Linked DNA regions of Hymenobacter tibetensis. The protein of the gene in region 2 interacts with the protein of the main gene of each other region in a pairwise test. Links are inferred from orthologs where the notes say so. Each region holds a gene or a part of one and is shown on either strand. Other genes may lie near its edges.

What was found. Proteins that work in one complex are often made in the same cells at the same time.
Region 1: the proteins of MTX78_RS01460 (region 2) and MTX78_RS02030 interact in binary tests that used the Escherichia coli proteins (3 or more experiments, as listed by UniProt). The link is inferred for Hymenobacter tibetensis from one-to-one orthologs.

Annotation. Positions count from the first base shown.
Region 1 is NZ_CP094669.1:506,574-512,273, reverse strand. What follows is about bases 1,032-4,019. They hold MTX78_RS02030 (NAD(P)H-hydrate dehydratase), read left to right. Parts: upstream 1,032-1,762; coding sequence 1,763-3,277; downstream 3,278-4,019. Other genes in these bases: MTX78_RS02025 (UbiA family prenyltransferase), read right to left, coding at 3,327-4,019; msrB (peptide-methionine (R)-S-oxide reductase MsrB), read right to left, coding at 1,129-1,596. Also shown: sdaAA (L-serine ammonia-lyase, iron-sulfur-dependent, subunit alpha), read right to left, coding at 1-726; more of MTX78_RS02025, read right to left, coding at 4,020-4,247; MTX78_RS02020 (DUF6766 family protein), read right to left, coding at 4,376-5,056; MTX78_RS02015 (inorganic diphosphatase), read right to left, coding at 5,182-5,700. UniProt on the Escherichia coli protein: Bifunctional enzyme that catalyzes the epimerization of the S- and R-forms of NAD(P)HX and the dehydration of the S-form of NAD(P)HX at the expense of ADP, which is converted to AMP.
Region 2 is NZ_CP094669.1:365,098-370,604, reverse strand. What follows is about bases 663-3,457. They hold MTX78_RS01460 (AAA family ATPase), read left to right. Parts: upstream 663-1,290; coding sequence 1,291-2,625; downstream 2,626-3,457. Other genes in these bases: MTX78_RS01455 (5-methylcytosine restriction system specificity protein McrC), read left to right, coding at 2,656-3,457; MTX78_RS25245 (hypothetical protein), read left to right, coding at 1,052-1,174; MTX78_RS01465 (hypothetical protein), read left to right, coding at 663-670. Also shown: MTX78_RS01470 (carboxypeptidase-like regulatory domain-containing protein), read left to right, coding at 1-173; more of MTX78_RS01465, read left to right, coding at 263-662; more of MTX78_RS01455, read left to right, coding at 3,458-3,687; MTX78_RS01450 (SusC/RagA family TonB-linked outer membrane protein), read left to right, coding at 4,012-5,507. UniProt on the Escherichia coli protein: Recognizes N4- and C5-methylcytosine (and 5-hydroxy-methylcytosines) produced by a broad range of DNA methylases and appears to act against 5-methylcytosine preceded by a purine residue. Binds to DNA containing methylated cytosines; also binds to GTP.

The DNA of each region.
Region 1 (5,700 bases), 140 kb from region 2 along the record:
GATGTTGGCAATGGCAATTTGAGCCGAGGAGAAGGCAATAGCCGCCGCCGAGGCGTTGCGCACCACGCAGGGAACTTCCACCAAACCCGCCACCGGGTCGCACACCAACCCGAGCATGCACTGGATGGTAACGGCTACGGCCGCAAACGCCTGGTCAACGGAGCCGCCTAGGCAATAGACAATAGCCCCACTGCCCATGGCTGCCGCCGAGCCGGTTTCCGCCTGACATCCCCCCACGGCTCCCGCCAACGAGGCGTTTTGCTCGATGATGAGCGCAATACCGGCTGCTACTAATAGTCCTTCTAGAATGGTTCTATCGGATAGGTGGTGTAGCTCCTGAAGCGTGACGAGCACACCTGGCAAGATGCCCGAAGCGCCAGCAGTAGGCGCAGCCACCACGCGGCCCATGCATGAATTCACTTCTTTAGCCCCAAAAGCGCGCATGATAAGGTTCTTGAACTCCGGCGACAACACAGTGACTGGAGAAGCCGCAATCTTTTTCGCGCCGTTGTTGATCATACCCGAGCGGGAGGTCATGTCCTGGGTGAGGCCGGTCTGCACGGCATCGCGCATCACGTCATAGGCACGCTGCAAGCCCACCCATATTTCTTCTTCCGACCGGCCTTTTTGCTCGATTTCATAGGTCAGCACGGGCTGGTAAAGCGGCTCGCCGGTAGCGGCGCAGTGCGCCCGCCAGGAAGCAAAATCAGTGAAGAGCAAAGACATGATGGGGAAGATAGAACGTGGGAAATTTCAGAGAAGACGGGGTGCTGCAAGGAAACAAGCAACGCGGCAGCAAAGTGCATCTGCCGGCTTGTTTCACCTGAACCTACGCAAAACTCGGCTGCGGTTGGTTACACTTCAAATAGAACTGCGTTTGTTATCGGCTTCGCTCTACTATTCAATCAGTCATATTCCTGTGTAGCAGCAACAATGCAGTTCTCTCATAGCAACTGTACTTTTTTAGCTGTTCTCTGTACGATCCATTGTCGTTGGTAAGCTCAGTCGTTCCGATGGGTACAAGACTCCAACATACGATCAAGCGCCAAAGAAATAGAGGCCGGCTAGTGTCTTACTCGACAACTTGCTCGGCCTCTAAAAAACTACGGCGCGTAATACGCGCTGCTCTTACTTCGTAGCGGCAGCTTCTTTGGTCTCACTCACCAGTTTGATGCTGGCCGAATTGATGCACAAGCGCAAGCCACTCGGGGCCGGACCGTCGGGGAAGACGTGGCCTTGGTGAGCGTCGCAGATGTTGCAAAGCACTTCTACGCGGGTCATGCCGTAGCTGGTATCCTTCTTATACCGGATTGCGCTTTCGTCGACGGGCTGCGTGAAGCTGGGCCAGCCGGTACCAGACTCGAACTTGGTGCGCGAATCGTAGAGTGGAGTGCCACAGCAGATGCAGGCGTAGAGGCCGGCTTCGTGAGCTTCGCAGTACTCGCCGGTGAAAGCGCGCTCGGTGCCGTGCTGGCGAGTTACGTGGTATTGCTCGGAGGTGAGTTGGGCTTTCCACTCGGCATCCGTTTTCTCTACGCGGCGTGGTGCAGGAGCCGGATGGCTAGCCAAGTGGATAACGTCTTTCCAGGTTTGCATATAAGGTTGGTTTTGGCGGGTTGATGCTACAAGTGTTATCAGCAAAACGCAAACCTCAACACGGAAGTTTATATCTGCCCTGTTGGGGTTGCTAGAAGACTGCTGTACAGCTTCTATAATTACTCGTATTCTACGTACTACTTGGTTGGGCTCGTAAATAAAAATCATGAAGATCCTCTCCGCCGAACAAACCCGTGCCGCCGACCAAGCCACTATTCAAGCAGCCAATATCCGCTCAGACCAGTTAATGGAGCGCGCTGCCACGGCTTTCAGTGAGTGGCTGATCAACCACCTAAGCCAAAACGCAGCCAGTGAAGTGCACCTGTTTTGCGGCCCCGGCAACAACGGCGGCGACGGCCTAGCGGTGGCTCGGCAGCTGCACCTCTCCGGCTACGCAGTGCATGTGTGGCTGCTCCCGGCTGCTACCCACTCCCCTGACTTCATCATCAACCGCCAGCGGCTACCTACTGCCGTGCCTTGTGTGGAACTGGTTTCCAAGAAATTCCCAACGCTTGCTCCCAGAAGTATTATAGTGGATGCTTTGTTTGGTACGGGTTTGAGCCGGCCGCTGGAAGGCTTGGCAGCGGAGGTGGTGCAGCACCTCAATTCGTCCGAAACCGCCGTCTTCGCTATTGATTTGCCTTCTGGCTTATTTGCCGACGCCCCACAACCTCCTGATAGCCCCGTGGTGCGGGCGCAGCACACAGTGGGTTTTGAGCTACCCAAGCTAGCGTACCTGCTCCCTCAAAACGCTCAATTAGTAGGCACTTGGGAGGTGCTGCCTATCGGGCTCAATAAAGAGTTTATCCACAACGCTCCTGTGGAAAACTATTTCGTGGATACTAATTTCTTGGTCGGGCGCCTACCCAAGCGGCCTAAATTTGCGCACAAAGGCACTTTTGGGCATGCACTGCTACTGGCAGGTAGTTTCGGCAAAATAGGAGCCGCCGTGTTGGCCGCACGCGCTTGTCTGCACGGGGGCGTAGGGCTGCTCACCGTGCGTACTCCCGCGGTTGGGTATATCATTCTGCAAACTGCCGTACCAGAGGCCATGGCCCTGACTGATCCAGCCTCTGACTTTATAACCGAGCTGCCCGACTTGAAATCGTACGCGGCGGTTGGCATTGGCCCGGGCTTGGGACAGGACCCTGCCACTGTGGAAGTGCTGCGCCAACTGCTACAGCAAGCTCATGAGGCGTCGTTGCCACTCATACTTGATGCGGATGCGCTGAACCTGCTGGGCACCCACCGCGAGCTGCTCGATCAGCTACCGCCCAACACGCTGCTCACTCCGCATCCAAAAGAGTTTGAGCGCCTCACCGAGCGGGCTCACAACGACTATCACCGCTTGGAACTGCTCCGGGCCTTTTGCCGCCGCCACACTTGCTATTGCGTGTTGAAAGGCGCTTACACGGCATTGGGCACTCCGGAGGGCTTGCTTTATTTCAACAGTACCGGCAACCCTGGTATGGGCACTGGTGGCAGTGGCGACGTTCTGACGGGCCTGCTGCTAGCCTTGCGCGCCGACCAACGTCTTTCCCCACTCGATGCAGCCCTGCTCGGTATCTTCGCCCATGGGCACGCCGGCGACCTTGCCGCGCAGCAAACTGGCGAAGCCGGGCTTATTGCCAGTGACATCGTGCGCTTCATCGGGCCGGCTTTGGCTGGTTTAGAACGCTAGTACGGTTGGTGTTCGGGTCTTTGTCTGTGCTGCCGCTAGCGTATTGGCGTCACCACCTTACTACATATACTGCCACGAACTGCAGAATCATGACACCATCGGTAAGCAAGGCAAAGTAGTAATCGGGGCGTGATTCTTCGGCGTACCAAATGGTAAGGGCTGCTACGATGATGGGCACCGCGAGAATCAGCATGTGTGCGTACCCTATACCGGCTGGGAATAGCACGCTTCCGGCCGCCAGTGAGGCGAGAGCTATGTACTTGGTGGCACGAACCCCGAACAAGCCTGGAAACGTGCGCGTGCCCGTGAGCTGGTCCTTAGTGTAGTCCCGGATATCAAAGACGAAGGCTAGGGCCAGAATAAAGAAAAAGCGCCGGGCAAACAGCAGAAATACCACCGGCCCCAGAAGAGGTTTGTCTAAATACAGAGCCGGCACCCAAACGGTAATAGCAGCCCACACATAGCCAATCAAAAACACCTTCAGCAACGGCAAGTCGCGCAGGGCCCGCCAGTGGCCTCGCACCTTTACTACGGGCATCGAATACAGCAAAGAAATAGCCGCCAAATGCCCTAGAAAGAGCGTTAAGTGCTGCCAGCCGTCCAAGAAAAACAACAGCCCCGCTACGGCCAGCGAAGCCAGCGCCAGCGCCAACAGTTCGCGCCGGTGTTCCAACATCCAGCGCTTACGCCCCGAAAGCACCACCGGCTGCCGATGCTTGTAGGGCAACACGCTGTCGATGTTGTAGAGAAAAAGGGTGGCTGTGAAAATCATGAGGGCCAATCGGACCGGAATGTCTACCCGCCAAAACAGAAAGGTGGCCCAGGTGAGCGCCAACGCGGCTAGTGCCAGCCACATGCTGCTGTACAGCACTGCATCCGTCCAACGCCGTAATACGGCCAACCAGGTGCCTCCCACCATAGCGGAAGCAGTAGGCGGCCCCGACGGTGTTTTAGGAGAGGACAAAGGCATGAGTATAGACTTCAGGAAGAAACGCAAGAACGCCGTACGGGGCTGTAGTACATAGAGGTGCGGGGCTCGTTGGCTGCTGTAGGTGCATACGCTACTTCTGTTGCAAATGGCTGGTCAGCGGACATCGTTCATTTGCCGGTTTCACTGTTGCTGGCATCCACGGGCTTAGACTGAGGCGAGCCTTTCTGACGCAAGTAAATAGACAACCCCACAATGGAAACGATGCTCAGGAACTCACTCTGCCAATTCTGAAACGACTCAAACCAGAACCGTGACGTGCCCATGTACTCCAGGGCCTTCACGGCTGGTTTGCCTTGCTGCTGTTGCTCGATGCTGTACACTTCGGCCCCACCCACCGCGTGCAGCCAGACGGAAACAAAGAACAGCAGGAAGAACGCAAGCGTCAGGGAATTTTGGTAGAGTGCTAGTTGCCAACCGCCCCGCTTCACCGGACCAGGCGCGCCGGGTTTGTTGGGGTCGGGGTCTTCATCAACGTCTTCGGTTTCATAGAGCTTCTTGGATTCCGAAGAGCCTTTCTGCCGCAGCCAAATGGTCAGCAGCACAAACAAGCCCATCTGCAAAAACTCACTTTCCCAATTCTCGAAGGTTGCTTCCAGAAAATGCCCCGAGCCAAGGTACTGCCGCAATGTAAGAGGCAGCAGGTGCAGTTGCTCTAGCTCGCCGTTGTAGTCGTACCACCCCGTAAGGGCCTGGCCCACCAGCGAGAACAAGACTAGCGCCGTGCCGGCCAACAACAAACTGTTCTCGTATAGAAAGCGCAAAACAGGGGAAGAAGGCTGGTTAAGCATATAGCCCATACGTGTAGGTGAGGTAAAAAGTGGCCCTTCCGCGTGCGTCCGTAGGGGTTGCTTATCCAAGCAAAAGCCCTCCTCAAACCGATGTTGAGGAGGGCTTCCAACTACTCTTTGCTGGATTACAGCTCGACGCCCGTGGACTTCGTCACCGACTCTGAATCGGATCCGTTCGGAAACGTTTCGTTATAGAGCTTGATGCTGTCGTCGATGATGCGGTAGGCATCTTCACGGCCCATGAAGCGTTCCACGGTAACGTGTTTGTGCTCCAAGGCTTTGTAGTCTTCGAAGAAGCGCTGCATTTCATTCAGCGTATGCGGCGGCAGGTCGGCAATGTCGTTGAAGTGATTCACCGAAATGTCATGGGCAGCCACGGCAATAATCTTGTCGTCTTCCTCGTCACCGTCAATCATCTGCATTACGCCAATCACCTTGGCTTCCACGAGGCACATGGGCACGATGTCAACCGAGCACAGCACCAGGATATCGAGGGGGTCGTTATCGTCGCAGTATGTTTTCGGGATGAACCCGTACGCAGCAGGGTAATGCACGGCCGAGAAAAGCACACGGTCCAGCTTCAGCAAGCCGCTAACCTTATCCAGTTCATACTTGCCTTTCGAGCCTTTTGGGATTTCGATGAT
Region 2 (5,507 bases):
CAGACATGGCTGCCCTCACTGACGCACAGGGCTCTTTTATACTGGCCGTGCCGGTAGCTGGCACTTACCAGATAGGCTGCACAGCCGATGGGTATGCGCCAGCCACCATCACGGTGCAGGTGCCCGCTACCAGTTCCCAGTCAGTTCACGTGGAAATCAGCGTGAAGCCTTAGGCTGGCTTCACGCCACGTTTTGTACACAGTATCCAGAATCAACTGCCCGTTGGTGAACTCGGGCTCCTATCCTTTTCAACTTTTCAATTATGGAAACACTAGAAAAAACTGCTGCCCCCTCCGAAGTGAAAGCAGGCAGCAATGCCGCTATTAAGGTGGAGATGGGCAAGCTTGGTGAAGAAACATCCACCAAGAACACGGCTACCTCCAAGCGAGGCACCGATGACGTATCTATCCAAGCATTCTCGGCCTACTACACATATCGTGGGTACGGCACTGTGCGGTTGAATTGCCCGCACGCCGCCATCAACTCCAACTCCCGGGTTGTGGCTTCAATCAGCGAGTACAACACGGACCCACGTCTGAACCGCTTCATTGGCAACGCTGTCATGCAGATCTACAACGTGGCACCCTACAATGGTGGCGTTTTCATTCGTCTGAATGTAGCATTCGGCAGCCCTCTGAACGTACGCGTTGACGTGATTATCGAGTCCTAACAGACCCCATTATTCTATAACATTGTATTCTTATTTAGCTAGCTCGAGAGGCTTACAACACGCTGTTGTAAGCCTCTTGATTTGTGCATGAAAGCTAGGCTCCAAGTTGTTTGATGCTCGTAGTTGCCAAACACCTCCGTGCTGATAGCCAGCGCTGCACGGGCAGCTGGGTAAGCGGAACCTTTGCAGTAGCGTTCCTACTCGCCGATACACGTGTTGTCTTGGCTGGTTTCATGACAAGCCCGCGCACTTAGCGCGCCTTGCGTAGGGCACTGCACCGCTTTGGTTTTTGGTTGGCCAGGGAAGAAAGCGCGGAGAAACTCGTCTCTTAGACTGCTTTCCGCGTAACAGCGCTATACCTCATCCGTTACCCCAACTTCCATGGCTCAGCCCACCACCACTCCGCAGCATACCGATCCTGCTACCAAAAGCAAGGAAAAGAAAAACGAGGAAACCGTAAAGGATAAGCCCGACGGCAAAAAAAAGACCACGCAGCAGAAGTAATTCTGCCTGCTTTAGAAGCCCGGTTTGCTTGCTGCAACCGGGCTTTTTGCGTTTAAAAAGTGCTATGGCGGGACCTAATCATGCGGCAAATAGGTTTTACCCGTACTTTTAAACGCATGCCAAAACCCGAACCCGATCTGAGCTTGCTTACTCGCGAGCAGGTGCTCCGCGCCCTGCGCCAGATGGACCGCGAAGGCCTTCGGATGCCCTTAAGCACGGTGTACGACTTGGTGTACCGGGGGCGGCGCTACGCCCCGCGGGCCGTGGCCCAATTAGCCTACCGGCTAGCTACCGACCAACCAGAAGCCACCTGGCCCCTACCGGCGGGCGCTCCAACCAACCAGGTGCTGGAACTGCTCGACTTCACCATTGCCACCAAACGCCCCACCCTAGAAAACTCTTCTCTGGACGGCGACGTGGCCGCACAGGATGCTATGCAGGAGCTGCACACGGGCATCACCCGCGAAAAGCCTGCACGCAGCCGCAAACAGGTGGCACCTGACACCCTCACCGATACGTCAGCGGCTCCTGCGAGCACAGTTCATGAGCCAGCCCCAGCTTATGAGCTGCCAGCCGCGCAACCGTACGACCGGGCTACGGCGCTGCAAGAGCTGTTTGTTTCCGAACAGCAACTGGATGCCACGCTGGCCGCCTTGCACCGCCGCCGCAACCTTATACTACAGGGCCCTCCTGGCACCGGCAAAACCTTTCTAGCCCGGCGCCTGGCTTGGTTGGAGCTAGGTGCCACCGATACCACCCGCATAGAGTTGGTGCAGTTTCATCCGAGCTACAGTTACGAAGACTTTGTGCAAGGTTTCCGGCCCGATACCCAGGGTTCGTTTCGGTTGCAGAACGGGGTGCTGCCCGAGTTTTGTCAGCGGGCCGCTCTAGACCCGGAGCGCCCCTATTTCCTGTTGATTGACGAGTTGAACCGAGGCAACGTCAGCCGCATTTTCGGCGAATTGCTTTTGCTGCTGGAAGCCGATAAGCGAGGCCCTGCGCACGCCTTGCGCCTCCCGTATGCTGCCGCCACCGATGCGCGCTTCTTCGTACCCGCCAACGTGTTTGTTGTCTGCACAATGAATCTGGCCGACCGTAGCCTAGCGCCCTTGGATTATGCCCTGCGTCGTCGTTTTGCCTTTGTGGAGTTAGCCCCCGAATTCGGAGTTCCTTTCCAAGAGTTTCTGGCGGCGCAGCAGGTGCCGGCCCCCGTTGTGCAGCGCCTCGTTGACCGCCTCACCGACCTCAACCTCACCATTGCCGATGACCCAGAGCTTGGCCCCGATTTCTGTATTGGCCATAGCTACTTCTGCCAGCCTCCACCCGAACCTGCCGCCGCCGACGCGTGGCTGAGCTTGATATTGCAACAGGAAATAGCGCCTCTGCTGGATGATTATTGGCTGGATCAGCCGGCCAAAGCAACTGCCCAAAAGAAGCGGCTCTTAGGGTAACCCACCGTAGTACCCACTGCCGCCCCCTGCATGATTCCGATTCAGAACCTGTACTATCTGCTCTGCTACGCCTGGAATCGGCTGCCGGAGCAGCAAGAGCTGTTGACGGCAGAGGCAGACACTTTTCATCGGCCGTTGGAATTGCTGGCGCACGTGCTTCTGCTAGGCACGCGGCGGCTGTTGCGGCAAGGCTTGGGCGTGGCGTATGCCGAGCGGGAAGAAGAATTGCCGGAACTGCGCGGACGCGTGCAGCTAGCCCCCAGCCTCTCCCGCGACTTGCTGCGCCGGGGTCGGGCGCAGTGCGTGTACGATGAATTAGGCTTCCAGACGCCGTTCAACCAGTTGCTGCTTGGCACGTTGCAGCAGCTAGGCCGCAGCCGCGCGTTGCCCGCTGCTCTCCGCCACGAATTCAAGCTAACACAACGCCGGTTTCCGGTGGGCTTACTTCCATTGCCGCTTTCTTCGGACCTGTTGCGCACCGTACACCGCCTACGCCCCACTGGGGTGCAAGGGTTCTTGCTGAACGTATGTGAGCTAGTGTACCACAGCGCCTTGCCTGAACCAAACGCGGACGGCCGCCTCCGCTTCCGCGACTTCCGCCGCGATGAGCAACTTATGGCGCGCCTCTTCGAGCAGTTCGTGCGCAACTTCTACCGCTTAGAGCAACAGGAGTTTCGAGTATCATCGGAAACTATCCGCTGGCAAGCCACTACTGCTACGCCCGAGGCCCTGAATCTGCTTCCGGCCATGATTACCGACACCACGCTAGAGGCACCCCACCGCAAAATTATTCTCGATACTAAATACTATAAGGCTGCTCTGCGTCCGCGCTACGATCAGCAAAAGCTGATTTCGCCCCACCTCTACCAGCTTTATGCCTACTTGCAAAACCAGCCGACTACTCCGGGCCAGGCGCTAGAAGGAGTTTTGCTGTACCCCGCCGCCGCACAAGCCCTCGATGTGCGCTACACGCTAGGCGGCTACCCCGTCCGCATCGTTACTCTGAACCTAGCTCAGCCTTGGCAAGGCATTGCCACCGCCTTACTGGAGTTGATTGCTTAGTTTCATAGTCGTTCGCTAGAAACTCGTAGGGGTTAGCACTCACTAACGCAAGGCTCTATTTTCTACCCTCGCACATAGGGCTTAATCAAGACAAAGGGCAGCCGTTGTTACCAAGCCAGAATATACCTTATCATAGTTCAAACTGTCTCTAAAAAGTATAGTAAGTGTGTGGTCACTGTATTATTAGATTAAAAATTTTTAATAATTTATTCGGTATTAGTAGTTTTTATTAAAGAAACAATAACATATACTTGCTAAAACTGACAATACAGTTGCTTCTCTAAAAACCTTGCAACACTCTTCTTTTTCACTCTTAATTGACACATGAGAAAAATCTTACTCTCATTGCCTCTTGCAGTAGCTACGTTTGCCGGCCATGATGTGCAGGCTCAAACGCGCACTGTAACCGGCCGGGTGCTAGGCACTGACGGCGCAGGGCTTCCTGGCGTTACAGTTGTAGCAAAAGGCACTTCCGTAGGAACTGCCACCGACGGTGAAGGCCGTTACAGCCTGGCAGTGCCTACCTCTGCTAGCACGCTTGTTTTTTCTTCAGTTGGCTTCGATAGCAAGGAAGTAGCACTAGGCACCCAATCCACTGTTAATGCTACGCTTGGCTCGGCCTCTACCGGTCTTGACGAAGTAGTGGTAGTAGGATATGGCACCCAGTCACGGCGGGATTTGACTGGCTCGGTAGCCACTATTAAGGGAACAGAAATTGCGAGCAAGCCAGTGCAAAGCTTTGATCAGGCATTGCAAGGCCGGGCATCGGGCGTGAACATCACCACTCCGAACGGGGTACTCAACAACGCCCCGGTTATCAGGATTCGCGGCGTAAACTCCATCACGCTTAGCTCGTCACCCCTCTTTGTTATCGACGGCATCCCGGCCTTCACCGGCAACACTTCAGCGGTGGGCAGCGTGCCCAACAACCCGCTCAGTAACGTTAACCCCAGCGACATTGAGAGCATTGAGGTACTGAAGGATGCCTCGGCCACGGCCATTTATGGTTCGCGGGCGGCAGGTGGCGTTATTCTGGTAACCACCAAAAAAGGTAAGAAAGGCCAAAGCCGCGTTTCCTTGGATTCGTGGGCAGGCTGGTCGCAGCCCGTGCGGTTGTTTGATGTGCTCAATGCCGAGCAGTACGTTGACATCAAGAACGAGGCCGTTCGGAACCTGAATGCCAACCGCATTTCGGTAGGACAGCCAGGCACCAACGTGGAAGGCTTCCGGCTTCAGCAAGATCCCAACGGCAACAACGTCGATACGGATTGGTATGACTACATCTACCGGACTGGTTTCTCGACTTCCAACACCTTGAACTTTTCGGGCGGCACCGAGAAAACCAACTACTACACGTCGGTAGGCTACACCAACCAGAAGGGCATGCTGGAGCAAAACGAGTTCCGGCGTATATCGGCGCGCCTCAACCTCGACCATAAGCTGTTCAAGAACTTCTCGCTGGGCACTCGGGTAGGCATTTCCAACGGCCGTAACCAGTCGCCTAACTCGGGCTCGACGGCTGATGGTGCTTTCGGAACGGGTGGCCTAGGCCGCTTGCCGCTGGTGTTGCCACCCAACGTAGCAGCATTCAACCCCAACGGTACCTACAACACCAGTGGTGCTGGTATCGGCTCGGGTGCCAACATCGACCCCACTACTGGCAACGCATTGGGTGTCAACTATTACAACCCGCTGGTAGATCTGGAAAACAACTATTTCATTTCGGAAAGCAATGAAATTCAGGGCAGCGTATATGCTAACTGGGAAGTGGTTCCAGGGTTGAACTTGCGTACCACGTTCGGCATCAACAATATCCTGTT